DNA from 2 places in the Micromonospora sp. WMMD736 genome. Region 2 is predicted to be linked to the other one. Evidence: riboswitches for the same ligand, from Rfam matches in the RefSeq annotation. Region 2 holds a riboswitch; the other holds the start of a gene.

Region 1 (7,404 bases), 1.9 Mb from region 2:
TGGACGACCCGTGGCGGCCGGCAGCAGCCGACGTACTACACCATCACCTCCGGCGCGGCCGCGGGTGACCCGGCCGACTGGCGGTTGCAGGGTTCCACCGACGGCCTCACCTGGAACACCCTGGACTCGCGGACGGGTGAGGTGTTCCGCTGGCGCAACCAGACCCGGCCGTTCCGGATCGACAAGCCCGGGCGGTACTCCCAGTTCCGCCTGGTCGTGACGAAGACCGTCGGCGCGGCGCAGCCGAACCTGGCCGAGATCGAACTGCTCGCCGGCGGCGACCTCGACCTGGGCGGCGGCGACATCACGGTGACCGCCACCGACGACGTGCACGCCCGCTCCGGCGCGCCCGCCACGCTGGCCCTGGCCACGGTCACCGGTGGCGTCGCCGACGACTACCGCGCCACGATCGACTGGGGCGACGGTTCACCGGCCACCGAGGGCACCCTGACGCTGAGTTCCCGGGAGGTCTACCGGGTCAGCGGCGAGCACACCTACGCCACGCCCGGTTACCACCAGGCGAGCGTCACGGTGACCGACGGCGCCGGTCAGGGCTCGGTGACGGTCGGCGTCGACGTCGCGTACGCGGCGAAGTCCAGCCTCACCGCGGCGTTCGACACGGTCTGCGTCGGCGACGAGGGCACCCTGGCGGCGGACTGTGACGCGAAGTCGTGGGCCTACTCGCGGGCCGCGCTGGCGGCGGCCGGTGTGACCCAGGGGCAGCGGCACCAGGTGCCGGGCACCGCGCTGGGCTTCACCCTGCCGCAGGTCCCGGCCGGGCAGCCGGACAACGCCACCGGTAACGGCGCGACGATCGCCCTGCGCCTGCCGGACGACGCCCGGAACATCTCGTTCATCGGCGCCGGTACGCAGGGCAACCAGGACACCACCGGAACGGTGACCTTCAGCGACGGCAGCACCGACAGCGTTCCGATCCGGTTCAGTGACTGGACGCTGGGCGGCAACGCCAACGGCACGCCGTCGTACGGCAACGTCGTGGTCGCGAAGTCCGCGTACCGGCTCAGTGGCACGAGCCGCGACGGTGCCCAGCCGTTCCTGTTCGCCACCACGCCGTACCAGATCCCGGCGGGCAAGACGCTGGTGTCGGTGACCCTGCCGACGCAGACCGGCGACCCGCGCTCGGCGGGCCGGATCCACGTGTTCGCCGTGGCCGACGACGGCACTCCGGCTGCTGCCCTGGTGACCACCGCCCCGGGCGACCAGAGCGTCGACGTCGGGCAGGTTCTCACGGCGGACCTCGGGTCGGTGACCGGCGGTGTCCCCGACACCACCGGCTACCGGGCCCGCGTGCAGTGGGGCGACGGCACGGTTCCGGACGACGCCACGGTCGGCGCGGACGGCGCGCTCAGTGGTCGGCACACCTACGCCGCTGTGGGCACCTACCCGGTGCGCGTCACCGTGTGGGACACGGTGTCCAGCAGCACCGCTACCTTCACCGTGACGGTCCGGCCGGCTGGGGCGGCCACCACCCTCGCGGTGTCCGGCGCGCAGTCGGTCGCCGCTGGCGACGCGGTCACGGTCGTCGGCAGTGGGTTCGCCGCCGGCGAGCGGGTGACGGTGGGCCTCGCGGCCGGCACGACCCGCGAGGTGACGGTCCCGGCGTCCGCGACGGGCACGGTCCGTGCGACCGTCGCGACCCCCGGGGACACGCCACCGGGTCGGTACGCCGTCCGCGCCACCGGCGCGTCCTCGGCGAACCCGGCGACGGCGACCGTGCAGGTGATCGTGGGTTCGGCGGAGCCGGCCTACCAGCCGCGCCTGTCGTTGCCCACGCCGACCGCGCCGCGCGGCACGGCGATCACCGTCGACGGCACCGGCTTCGCGCCGAACGAGACGATCACGGTCAGCCTCGGCGACGGCCGTCGGGTCGGCACGGTGCGCGCGAACGGTGACGGCATCGTCGCCGGTGGGACCGTCGGCGTCCCGGATTCGATGGAGCCCGGAGTCACCAGCGTGACGCTGGCCGGGTCCCGGTCGAAGGCGACGGTGTCCCGACCGTTCACGATCACCGCTACGAAGTAGGCCGGAAGCACATCAGTCGGGCGGGCCGTACTCCACGGCCCGCCCGACATCCGTTGCGGGTCCGCCGATCCCGGCCCCGAACGGCGGGTCGCGGGACCGCTCGCCTCGCCCGACCGATCGCCGCTCCTGCCAGCCGACCTCGCTGCCCCGAATCTGGGGCAGCTCGACAGGGGTCGTGGTAGACCCTCGTCACCCCTCCGCCGGTGCTGGTGCCGCGTCCAGGCGGAGCTGCCAGTGTGGGCCGTGGCCAGTGAGCCGGACGACCGCCAGCGGCGCGACGTCGAACAGCCGGTACGTCGCCAACGGCAGATCCAGGGCGTGCACGAGCGCGACCCGGATCACGAGCGGGTGGGTGACGGCGGTGACCCGTCGGCCGCCGCCGCGCTGCGCGTCCAGCCACCGACCGACGCGCCGGCGCACGGCGACGATCGACTCACCACCGTGCGGCGCGGCGTCCGGATCGGACAGCCACTCGCGCAGCGCGTCGGGCCGTTCCGCCGCGATCTCGGCCAGGGCCCGGCCGGACCAGTCGCCGTAATCGCAGTCGGCCAGGCCTGCCTCGACGCTGGGCGCGAGGCCGAGAACCTCGGCGGTCTCGACGGCCGCCGTCTCCGGGCTGGACAGGCAGGCGTCGGGCGGACGCCGGCAAGGCAGGGCGGGGGACAGGGCGAGGGCGGCACGTCGGCCGCCCTCGTCCAGACCGTCGTCTCCGCCGAACCGGGCCTGCCGCAGGGCGGCGGTGTGACCGTGGGCGACCAGCCGCAGGCTGGTGGCGCTCACCCGGCCAGTGGTGCGTCGGCGGCCGCGCGCTGGCGGTGCATCAGGGCGGCGAAGAGCAGGCCGATCCCGGTCCACAGCACCGTCTGGGTGCCGAGTGAGGCGAGTCGGAAGTTCCACAGCAGTGTCGCGGGGAAGTCGGCGGGGACCTCCTGGAACGACGGCAGCACCACATAGGACACGACGGTGACCAGCAGGAAGCCGCCGACCGCGGCGCTGGCCCGCAGCCACACGGGCGCGTGTTCACTCACCGACCGGTAGCCCAGCGAACCGGACCAGACCGCGACCAGGCCGAGCACCACCATCAGCAGGTAGGTGACCGTGCGCTGGTCGATGGTGGCGGGGTCGCCGACGGCCGGCGGATTCGGCGGGTACTTGAGGAACGGCACGAGCACCGCGCCGAGCAGCGCGCCGCCGGCGAGCAACAGCCCGGACCGTCCGTCGTCGGCGGTCTGCCGCCTACGGGCCAGCAGGACGTACGCGCTGGCCAACAGGCCGCCCATGGCGACACCGAACAGGCCGGTGGCCAGGAAGAGGCCGCCGCGCTGGCCGTCCCGGCCGATCAGGGCCTCCTCGCCGTGCTGGTGCCCGTCGGCGGTAGGCCCGGCGTGCGTGGCCGCCTCCTCGATGGCGATGGCCGCCTCGACGTGTGGTTCGCCGACGACGTAGGCGAACGTCCCGGCGAGCAGGCCGGCCACCAGGCCGGCGAGCAGCCCGCGCAGCAGGACCGTGACGAACGTGGGTGCGGTTCCGGTGCCGCTCAGTGGCACGGGACACCGAGCAGGTGCCGGCCGTCGTGCATCAGCTCGTGCAGGTACATCCCGCTGCGCGAGACCGCCCCCTGGTCGAAGGCGACGAGGTAGGCCAGCAGGGCGAGCACGGCGACGGTGGCCAGGACCGTCCACAGGAGACGGATCGGGACAGCGGGGTGCGCCAGCGGCTGGCTGGACGTGGAGCTGGACATGCGTGAACGAACCTCCTCGGGGATGACGCGTCCCCATCGCAAGGCTGCGGACGACCGAGCGTCCTGGCTCGCGACCCCCGGGCTGGGGGCCGCTCACAGTGGCGCGACCGCGCCGGATTCTCACCGGCTTCCCTCGCGTCGCCGCAGATAGTGGGTCGACCGTATCGGTGCCGGTTCCGCTCGGTCAAGCCGACGACGACTGTCGGGGTGCCGCCGCCCGCCACCCGGCCCGGGTCGATCGACGAGGACCGTCACGTCGACCGCGACACGCCCGAGACCGACATGTGGGGTGTGACAAACGTGCCCGCCCCTATATATGGTGTCGACCGCAGCTGGTTCGGCCAATCCTGGTGACTGGTCGAGGCAAGAGGGAACCCGGTGGAAATCCGGGACTGTCCCGCAGCGGTGAGTGGGAACGACCGCCGTCATCAGCACTGGGCCATCGGCCTGGGAAGCGACGGCCAGTAGGTGACCGGGCAGGCCCGGTCGCGCCCGCGAGTCCGAAGACCTGCCAGCGCGCCGCGTACCCGAACCTCGGGTGCGCGGCGGTCCGAGGCCGCGTGGTACGGCTGACGCCACCTGACCCATGCCCGCGCGGGCTTGGCGTCCGATGGTCTCCGCCTCCTCGCGTCCGAGGGCCCTTGAGGTCTCGAACTCCCGAGGAGTGAGTGGTGACAGTCACCGAGGTGGTCCCGGTCAGCGGTGAGGCCGTGCGGCGGACCCCGATGCAGGTGCGCAAGCGCGACGGCGGCACCGAGGCCGTGGACGTGAACAAGATCGTCCGGGCGGTCGAGCGGTGGGCCGACGACCTGACCGACGTCGACCCGATGCGGGTGGCCACCCGTACGATCAGCGGCCTCTACGACGGCGCGACGACGGCCGAGCTGGACCGGCTGTCCATCCAGACGGCGGCCGAGATGATCGGCACGGAGCCGCAGTACTCGCGCCTGGCCGCGCGGCTGTTGGCCGGCTACGTCGACAAGGAGGTGCGGCGTCAGGGCATCACCTCGTTCAGCGCGGCGATCCGGGCCGGCCACGCCGAGGGTCTGATCGGCGACGAGACCGCCGCGTTCGTCGCCGCGCACGCGGAGACGTTCGACAACGCCGTCGACGCCGACGGCGACCGCCGCTTCGAGTACTTCGGCCTGCGCACCGTCTACGACCGGTACCTGCTGCGTCACCCCACCACCCGGCTGGTGCTGGAGACCCCGCAGTACTGGCTGCTGCGGGTGGCCTGCGGCCTGTCCCGTACGCCGGACGAGGCGGTCGACTTCTACCGGCTGATGTCCAGCCTCGCCTATCTGCCCAGCTCACCGACCCTGTTCAACTCCGGCACCCGACACACCCAGATGTCCTCGTGCTATCTCGTGGACTCGCCGCGCGACGAACTGGACTCGATCTACGCGCGCTACGCCCAGGTCGCCAACCTGTCCAAGTTCGCCGGTGGCATCGGCATCGCGTTCTCCCGGGTCCGGTCCCGCGGCGCGCTGATCCGGGGTACGAACGGGCAGTCCAACGGGATCGTGCCGTGGCTGCGCACGTTGGACGCGAGCGTCGCGGCGGTCAACCAGGGCGGCCGGCGCAAGGGTGCGGCCTGCGTCTACCTGGAGCCGTGGCACCCGGACATCGAGGAGTTCCTCCAGCTCCGGGACAACACGGGCGAGGACGCCCGGCGTACCCACAACCTCAACCTGGCCAACTGGATCCCGGACGAGTTCATGCGCCGGGTCGAGGCCGACGAGATGTGGTCGCTGTTCGACCCCGACGAGGTGCCCGAACTGCCGGACCTGTGGGGGGAGCGGTTCGACGCCGCGTACCGGGCCGCCGAGGAGCAGGGCCGCTACGTGCGGCAGCTGCCCGCCCGCGAGCTGTACGGGAAGATGATGCGGGCCCTGGCCCAGACCGGCAACGGCTGGATGACCTTCAAGGACGCGGCCAACCGGCTCTGCAACCAGACGGCCGAGCCGGGCAACGTGGTCCACCTCTCCAACCTCTGCACCGAGATCATCGAGGTGTCCAGCGACGACGAGACCGCCGTGTGCAACCTCGGCTCGGTGAACGTCGCCGCCCACCTGACCGACGACGGCATCGACTGGGAACGACTGCGCGCCACGGTCCGGACGGCGGTGACCTTCCTCGACCGGGTCATCGACATCAACTACTACCCGACCCCGCAGGCGGCGGCGAGCAACCCTCGTTGGCGGCCGGTCGGGCTCGGGCTGATGGGGTTGCAGGACGTGTTCTTCGCGCTGCGGCTGCCGTTCGACGCGCCGGCCGCGCGGGAGCTGTCCACCCGGATCAGCGAGGAGCTGTACCTGACCGCCCTGGAGACCTCCGCCGACCTGGCGCGGGAGTTCGGCGCCCACCCGACGTACCCGCAGACCCGGGCCGCCCGGGGCCAGCTTCAACCCGACCTCTGGGGCGTCGAGGGTACGCAGACCGCCCGCTGGGACGCGCTGCGGGAGCGGGTCGCCGCGCACGGGCTGCGCAACTCGCTGCTGGTGGCGGTCGCGCCCACCGCGACGATCGCCTCGATCGCCGGCTGTTACGAGTGCGTCGAGCCGCAGGTGTCCAACCTGTTCAAGCGCGAGACGCTGTCGGGGGAGTTCCTCCAGGTCAACACCGCTCTGGTACGCGAGTTGAAGGCCCGCGGCCTGTGGACCGAGCAGATCCGGTCGGCGATCAAGCGGGCCGAGGGCTCGGTGCAGTCCGTCGCGGAGCTGCCGGCCGACGTGCGGGAGCTGTTCCGCACCGCGTGGGAGCTGCCGCAGCGCGCGCTGATCGACCTGGCCGCCGCCCGCGCGCCGTTCATCGACCAGTCCCAGTCGCTGAACCTGTTCCTGGCCTCGCCCACCATCGGCAAGCTCTCCTCGATGTACCTGTACGCCTGGAAGACCGGTCTGAAGACCACCTACTACCTGCGGTCCCGGCCGGCCACCCGGATCCAGCAGGCCACCGTCAGCGCGGTGACGCCCGTCGTCCCCGTCGCTGTCGACGCCGACGCGCTGGCCTGCTCGCTGGAGAACCCGGAGTCCTGCGAGGCGTGCCAGTGACCACCGCCGACACCACCACCGACGCGAGGACCACACACATGCTGCTCGACCCCGGGATGGACCTGACTCTCCGCCCGATGCGCTACCCGCACTTCTTCGACCGCTTCCGGGACGCCATCCGCAACACGTGGACGGTCGAGGAGGTCGACCTGCACGCCGACCTCGCCGACCTGGACCGGCTGTCGCCGGCCGAGCGGCATCTGGTCAGCCGCCTCGTCGCGTTCTTCGCCACCGGCGACACGATCGTCGCCAACAACCTCGTGCTCAACCTGTACCAGCACGTCAACAGCCCCGAAGGCCGGCTCTACCTGTCGCGGCAACTGTTCGAGGAGGCCGTGCACGTCCAGTTCTACCTGAACCTGCTCGACACGTACGTGCCCGACGAGACCGAGCGGTTCGAGGCCTTCGCCGCCATCGAGAACATTCCGTCGATCCGTCGCAAGGCCGAGTTCTGCTTCCGCTGGATCGACTCGCTGGGCGACCTGCGGGAGTTGCGTACCCGCGAGGACCGGCGGGCCTTCCTGCTCAACCTGATCTGCTTCGCCGCCTGCATCGAGGGGTTGTTCT
Region 2 (7,404 bases):
GCGGTCCGTCACCTCGGAGCGGTACGAGCCGGGGTTGAAGTAGCCCTGCCCCGCGAACCGGGAGCCGAACAGCTTGTACGAGACGAAGTCCGGGTCGTACGGCGTGCCGTAGCCCATCAGCAGGGCATCGGACTTCATCCGCGGGTCAATGGCGTCCCACGTCAGACCGGCCGGGGTCACCTCGATGCCGATCTTCTTCGCGTCGGCCGTCACCGCCAGCGCCAGGTCCTTGCGCAGGGTGTCGCTCGCCGGGTACATGAGCGTGAATCGGGCCGACCGGCCGTCCTTGACCCGTACCCCATCCGCGCCGGGCTTCCAGCCAGCCGCGTCGAGCAGCGCCCCGGCCGCCGTCGGGTCGGCGGTGGGAGCGCCGACGGTCGAGGGCTCGGCGAACTCGGAGGTCGGGGGGACCGGCCCGAACGCCGGCTCGCCCGCGCCGTTGAGAATGCCGGCGACCATCGCGGACCGGTCCACGGCGAGGTTGAGCGCCCGGCGGACCGCCGTATCAGCGAGGACAGGGTTGCCCATTGGCAGCATCACGCCGCGGTAGTCGGCGGTCGGCACCCGCTGCACCGCGTACGCGCTGTCTCTGTCGAAGCCGGAGGCGAGCTTCGGTGGCAGTTCGGCGGCGTCGAACTCGCCGGCTCGCATCCGCTGGGCGCGGACGTTGTCGTCGGCGACGAACGCCACCACGACCCGGTCGTTCGCCGGCCGGCCGCCGAAGTAGCGCTCGTTGGCGGTGAGCACGAGGCGGTCGCCCGGCGTCCAGGACTCGACCTTGTACGGTCCGGTCCCGATCGGCTTGCGGTTGAAGCCGGTGGTGTTGATGTCCTGCCCGCTGAGCAGCTTGGCGGGCACGATGCCGAGGGTGAGTCGCTGCAGGAACGGCGCGTACGGGTAGCGCAGCGTGAACACCACGGTCGTGGCGTCGGGTGTGGACACCGACTCCACCATGTCCAGGTCGGAGCGCAGTGTGGAGTCCACCTTCGGATCCAGCACCGCCTGGTACGTAAAGACGACATCCGACGCGGTCAGCGCGCTGCCGTCGTGGAACTGCACACCGTCGCGCAGTTTGGCGGTCACGGTGCGTCCGTCGGGCGACACCGTCGGCAGGGCCGAGGCCAGGCCGGCGACGAGGCGGTTGTCGCTGTCGCGGGCGACGAGCCCGTCGAAGATCAACGCGGCGCCGTCGACGCCGTAGTTGAGCACCGGGTTCAGTGCGTCGGGCTCGTCGGAGGTGGCCACGACCAGGGTCGCGCCACCGGCTGAGCTGTCCGGGTTGGTCGGGGCCGAGCAGCCGGCGAGGACGAGCATTCCGGCCGCTGCGGTCGACGCCACGAGACGTCGGAAGGCCGGTCGGATCCGGGTCACTACACGCTCCTGTGGTGTGGGGAACGGGTGCGGGCGTGCGGGTGCAGCCGCCGCGGTTATTGATCACGTTGGCACAGTTGCCACACCATGGCAATTGCCAATCGAGTGCATCATGGTTCCGGGAGTGGCCGCCGAACCCATCACCGGGCGCGTGTCGCCGCCCGGGCATCCCGACGGACCGATGAGTTGATCAACGGACTGTTCATGTCCTCGTCTCGTGCCCCACACCGGCCCGGACGTGCGCGTTTCCCGAGGTTGAGCAGGGTTGCCGCGAATGTGTCATCGCAATCCTGGAGCACCACGTGTCCCTGCACGCACGTCGGCGACGACGAAACGCGGCGACGGTAACTCCGCTGGCGGCCCTCTGCACCACCGCGGCCGTCCTGGTCCTACCGTCCCCGGCGGCGGCGCACCCCTTCGGTGACCCGCAGACCGTGTCCATCGCCCCCGACGAGCAGCGGAACGACGTCGTGCGGGTGCGGTGGCGTGTCGGCGGACCCGACGACCTCACCCTGCTCGGAGTCTCGCTCGGGTTGCTACCGGCCGACCGCGTCCTGCTCGACGGCGCTGTCGACTACCGGGCGACCGACCCGGCCGTGATCGCGTCGTCCGAGCAGTTCCCCGCGTACCTGCTCAAGCAGATCACCGTGGCCGACGGGGCGCGCCCCTGCCTCGGCAGTGTCGCGCCGCTGAGGGCACTGGCGCGGATCGGTGCGACGATCGACTACACCTGCCCGGGGCCGGTTGGTTCGGTCACCGTCGCGGTGCGGATGCTGACCGACCTCAACCCCGCCTACCGGGCCATGGCCACCGGCCCCGGGGGGCAACGCGCGGTGTACGGCTCGGGCGAGGAAACCCACGACTGGAGCCTCACCAGCCGCGCGCCGGCCGCCGGCAGCACCAGCCGTGGCCGCAGCGCGGCCGTCCAACTCGCCGGCGTCATCGCCGCGGTGCTGCTGGTCGCGGTCGGGGTCCCGTTGGTGGTGCGGCGGGTGCGGCGACGCAGGGTCCTGGCATGACCGCGAGCGCAGCTTTGTCCGCGTCCCTTACAGACCAGATGCAGGACCTCATCCATTCACCGGGCGTACCCCCGATCGCGTTCGTGCTCGCGTTCGCCGCCGGTGCGGGTCACGCCGTGGCCCCGGGGCACGGTAAGAGCCTGGCCGCCGCCTACCTCGCCGGCTCGCGCGGCCGGATCCGGGACGCCGCCTGGCTGGGCGGGTCGGTGGCCGTCATGCACACGCTCTCCGTGCTGGTGATCGGCGTGGCGTGGACGTTCCTGTCCCTGTCCGAGGTGATCCGGATGCAGGAACTCACGAGCTGGCTGCAACTCGGCGCGGGTGTGATCGTCCTGGCCACCGGTCTGTGGATGGTGCGCCGACACCTGCACAACGCTGGCCACAATCACTCACACAGCCACAGCCACAGCCACAGCCACGAGCATGGGAAGCGTCCCGGGCTGGTCCTGCTCGGCATCTCCGGCGGGCTGACCCCGTCTCCTGCCGCGTTCCTCGTGCTGGCGACCGGGCTGTTCATCGGTCGCGCTGGCTTCGCCCTGCTGCTGGTCCTGACCTTCGGCCTCGGCATGGCCGTCGTGCTCTTCGGCGTCGGGGTCCTCGCGGTCGCCGGAAGCTCACTCATCAACCGGGGCGCACAGTCCCGCGCCGTCCTCGGTCTGGCCGCGCGGGTGGCGCCTGTGCTCGCCGCCAGTGGCATCACGCTCTTCGGCGCGGGCCTCGTCACGGTCGCCGCGATCCACCTCGTCACCCTCACCTGAAGCGGCAGCGGGCGGATCAGCCGTCGGATGGTCAGCGGCTGCTCGGCCGCCGCTGACCATCCGATTATCCGGCTGTCAGACGCCGTAGCGCAGGTAGATGGTGTCGCCGACGGTCACGGTCGTGCCGCGGGTCGCGCTGGCCGGGGTGCCGCCGTCGCGGGTGACCTTCCAGGTGGAGGAGCCGCTGTTGGCCAGGCCGTTGATCGAGCTGATGGTGCCGGTGCCGCTGGTGGGGTTCAGGGCCGTGACGCAGCCACTCGGGGTGGCCGCGCCGACGGCCGCGTCCAGGACGGCACCGAGGGTGGTGGTGGCGGCGCTCGGGGTCAGCGCGACCGCGCACGGCTTGATGCTGCCGCTGCCGTTGTCGATGATCACGGCGAGCTTGGTGGCGGTGCCAGCGGTGAATCCGCTCGCCGCGACCCAGGTGGGCGCGCCGACGGTGACCGGGGTCGGGGGAGCGGCGGTGTAGCCCGCGCCGGCGAGGGCGCGCACCGCGTCGATGGAGGCGTACGCCGACGGGGTGGTGTTGGTGGGCAGGTACTTGAATCCGCCGCCGGTCAACTGCTGCGCGCGCAGGAAGTCGATCGGGGTCTTGCCGGCGGTGGTGGTGAAGTCGGTGCCCTGGCTGGGGATGCCGCAGGCGTTGAGCCCGGAGACGGCCCAGGCGTTGGAGTCGGTGTTGACGCCGAACATCGAGCTGAACGCGCCCGAGGCGTTGACGAGCTTGCCCTTCAGGAAGTTCTTCGCCTGCAGCACGTCGGTGTCGGTGTTGGGGACCCCGGCGGCGCAGAGCGCGGCCATCGCCGCGCCGGTCATGTCGATGTCACTGGTCGCGGCGAGTTGGGTGGGGTCGCCCTCGGCCTGGGTGAACGTCCAACCGCCGTCGTTGTGCTGGTTGTTGCGGATCCGGGTGATCGAAAGGTCGAGCAGTGCCTGCGGCACGCGGGCGGCGCCGGCCTGGGTCTTCGCGCCGGCCAGGGCGAGAGTGCCGAAGACGGTGCCATTGAAGTTCGCCGGCGGGCCGTAGTAGCCGGCCGAGCCGGTCTGCCAGTAGGCGATGGTGTCGGCAATCAGGTTACGGGTGGGGGAGACCCGGGCGGGATCGATGCCGGCGGCGTAGGCGTTCAGGACCCCACGCTCGTAGTCGGTGACCACCGGCGTGCTGCTCGGCCAGGACGAGGCCGAGAGCTGGTTGCGGTAGACGGTGCGGGCGTTCTTGGTCGTGTCGCCGGAGGGGTAGACGTCCACCGCCGCGACGCCGGCGGGCGCGAACGCGCTGAACGCCCACTCGTTCGACAACCCGCCGCTGGCGTAGCTCCCGTCGGCAGCCTGCAGGGTCCGCAGGTAGGCGACGCCGTTGGTCTTGGCGGTGGCGATCTGCGCGGCGGTCGAGGTCGCGGCGGCCGGTGCGGCGCCTCCCGCGACCGCCAGGACCGTGGCGATCAGCGCGGCGGCGGGAACGGCCGCGAGGCGTCTGCGGCGGCTGCCGGGTGAAAAGCGCGAGGACATCGGGTCTCCTTGGGGGTACGGGGCACGGCTGCCTCGACCCGGAGCCCGGCGCGCGCCGGCGGGAGCGGGGCGGGCCGGCCGCAGGACGCGTGGGACGGATACCGCAGGTGCTGCGTCACCACGTAGGTAGTCGGGCTCGGGACGGGCGAACCGTCCTCACCGTTGCGCGTCAGCCCCGGATTCCCACCGGGTTCCCCCACGCGATGACGCGGTCACCGTATGGGAGGAGACCGCTACCGCGCGCTGTTAGGTACATGACACGTCCTCGCGTTGACGCGGTGGTGGCGGTTGTGGTCCGATGGCCGCGATCCAGCAGTCAGGGGAAGCCGGTCAAAGTCCGGCGCTGGCCCGCAGCCGTAGGTCCCGATATCGGGACGAGTCGGATTACCTGGCTGGATAGTGCACCGCAGCGCCGTCGAGGTACACGGCGCGGAGCCAGGTTTCCGGGGTTTGTCCTCGGGGTCCGCGTCCGCGCCTGCGCCGCTAGCCCCCGAGAGAGTCGCCATGTCCCCACTGGTCAGTCGAACGTCGCGTGTTCCCGCAGCGTGGTTGGCGGCCGTCGCCGCAGCGGTGCTCGGCGCGGTGGCGCTGGTGGTGCCGACCCGCGCCGCGCTCGCCGACCCGCTGGAGTCCTGCACCCCAACGCAGGGCGCGATCGTCGCTGTCGACTTCGGCGCATGGGGTGGGCCGCTGCTGCGGGGCTGCGACGCCACCCCGACCACCGGACTGGACCTGCTGCACGAGGCGGGCTTCACCACCGCCGGCACCGCCCACGACGGCCCCGGCTTCATCTGCCGGATTGGGTCTCCCGCCTTCGACGCCGGTGCCGAGCACCCGACGCCGGCTGACGAGGCGTGCGAGTTGACGCCGCCGGCCACTGCCTACTGGTCCTACTGGATTGCCCCGGCCGGGCAGGACCACTGGACCTACAGTCCACTCGGCGCGATGTCCCAGCGGCCGGGCCCGGGTGAGGTCGAGGCGTGGGTCTTCGGCGGCACCGACATCGGCGGCAGCACCGGGGTGCCCACCTTCACCCCCGCGTCGGTACGCGCGAGCGGCCCGACTCCGACCGCCACTGCGACTCCGACGGCGACCCCGACCTCGACGCCCGTGCCGACGCGACCGACGGAAGCGCAGGTCAAGGCGGTGGCGAGTTACCTGGTGGGGCAGCTCGTCGACGGCGACCACGTGGACAACGGTTTCGTCAACTACTACCGGACCATCGCTGTCGCCACCGCCCTGGCCGGGACCGGTGGGCAGGACCAAACCCTCACCAAGGTCGTCGACTACCTGCGGGCGCACGTCGATGCCGCGATCTTCCCGAACGGCGACACCGCCGTGCCGAACACCGCTAACGTCGCCAACCTCGCCCTGCTGGCCACGATCACCGGAGGCGACCCGCGCGCGTTCGGCGGCCGGGACCTGATCGCCACGCTCACCGACCGGGTGTGCACCGCGACCGACATCGACGCCGGATGCGCCGCCGCCGGTGACTTCGCCGGATCGACCGGACCGATGACCCACGCAACAGCGCTGCTCGCGCTCAAGCGCGCCGGCATCACCCCGCCCACCGCGACCGTCGCCCGGCTGACCGAGCAGCAGTGCGCGAGCGGCGCCTTCGGTGGCCTGTGGCTCGCCCCGGGCGAGTTCTGCGACCCGGACATCGCCGCCACGACCCTGGCTGTCCTCGCGCTGCACGCCCTCGGCGGACAGGACGAGGCGCTGGGCTCGGCCAAGACGTTCCTGACCGGGGCGCAGGAAACCGACGGCGGTTACCAGCCCTACACCGGCGCCGGGTTGACCGACACCTACTCGACCGGACACGCCGCGCAGGCCCTCGCCGTGCTGGGCATCACCGATCGGGCCGCCGCCGCCACCGGTTTCCTGGTCGGCCGGATCGCCACCGGCGGCGGGCTCAGCCCCGACCCGAGCAACCCGGACGCCGACCTGGCCGCCACCGCCGCGGCGGCGCTCGCGCTCGCCGGCACGAACCTCGCCGCGCTGACCCACCGCCTGGGCGGGCCACCACCGGCCGGGCCCCGGCCGGATCTGGCCAAGGGAGTGTCCTACCTCGTCGCGCCGGCCAACCTGATCGACGGCCAGTACTACGAGTCGTTTCCCGGCTTCCCCGACTTCGGGTTGAGCATCGACGGCGCGTACGCCCTGGCCGCCACCGGCGGGGACGACGCGAAGCTGCGGGCGATCGTCGAGTTCCTTCGCGGCGGCGGCGCGGTCGGCGACAACGGCTTCACCGTCGACATGTGGTTGGGCGTCGGCACCGACTACGCCGTCGGCGGCGCGATCGGCAAGGTCGCGTTGCTGGCCCAGGTCACCGGCTACGACCCACGGACCTTCGGCGGACACGACCTGATCGCCGCGCTGGGTGACGTCACCTGCACCAAGGTCGACGCATCGACCGGCTGCGCCGGAGCAGGCAACTACCGGTACGCCACCTCGGTCTTCGGGCAGTCGCTCGGCATCATCGCGCAACTACGCGCGGGACAGGGCGAAGCCGCCGCCAAGCCGGTCGAGTTCCTCAAGGGATTGCAACGCGCCGACGGGTCGTTCCCCAGCCTCATCCCAGCGGCGGACACCGACCGGGACGTCGACAGCACCGCGATGGCCGCGATGGCCCTGGCCGCGCTCGCCGACGACCCGGCGGCGGCCACCGCCGTCGACAAGGCGCTCGCCTGGATCGCCTCGACGCAAAAGGAGCACGGCGGGTTCCCCGGCGCGGCCGGCGACTC

Evidence for each region. A riboswitch is a leader RNA that binds a small molecule or an ion and turns the genes downstream of it on or off. The one in region 2 is predicted to bind cobalamin.
Region 1: it holds a riboswitch for cobalamin, as region 2 does, so the genes downstream of both, ACN269_RS01050 (ribonucleoside-diphosphate reductase subunit alpha) here and ACN269_RS09040 (hypothetical protein) in region 2, are expected to answer to the same signal.

Annotation. Positions count from the first base shown of each region.
Region 1 is NZ_JBMHMI010000001.1:290,034-297,437, forward strand. It holds gene ACN269_RS01030 (GH92 family glycosyl hydrolase) at 1-2,043, shown strand, start outside; gene ACN269_RS01035 (histidine phosphatase family protein) at 2,233-2,823, opposite strand; gene ACN269_RS01040 (CbtA family protein) at 2,820-3,590, opposite strand; gene ACN269_RS01045 (CbtB domain-containing protein) at 3,581-3,784, opposite strand; cobalamin riboswitch at 3,820-3,959, opposite strand; cobalamin riboswitch at 4,101-4,314, shown strand; gene ACN269_RS01050 (ribonucleoside-diphosphate reductase subunit alpha) at 4,510-6,837, shown strand; gene ACN269_RS01055 (ribonucleotide-diphosphate reductase subunit beta) at 6,876-7,404, shown strand, end outside.
Region 2 is NZ_JBMHMI010000001.1:2,149,416-2,156,819, reverse strand. It holds gene ACN269_RS09055 (ABC transporter substrate-binding protein) at 1-1,371, opposite strand, end outside; gene ACN269_RS09050 (hypothetical protein) at 1,674-2,390, shown strand; gene ACN269_RS09045 (cobalt transporter) at 2,387-3,148, shown strand; gene ACN269_RS09040 (hypothetical protein) at 3,224-4,657, opposite strand; cobalamin riboswitch at 4,762-4,884, opposite strand; cobalamin riboswitch at 4,952-5,067, shown strand; gene ACN269_RS09035 (prenyltransferase/squalene oxidase repeat-containing protein) at 5,162-7,404, shown strand, end outside.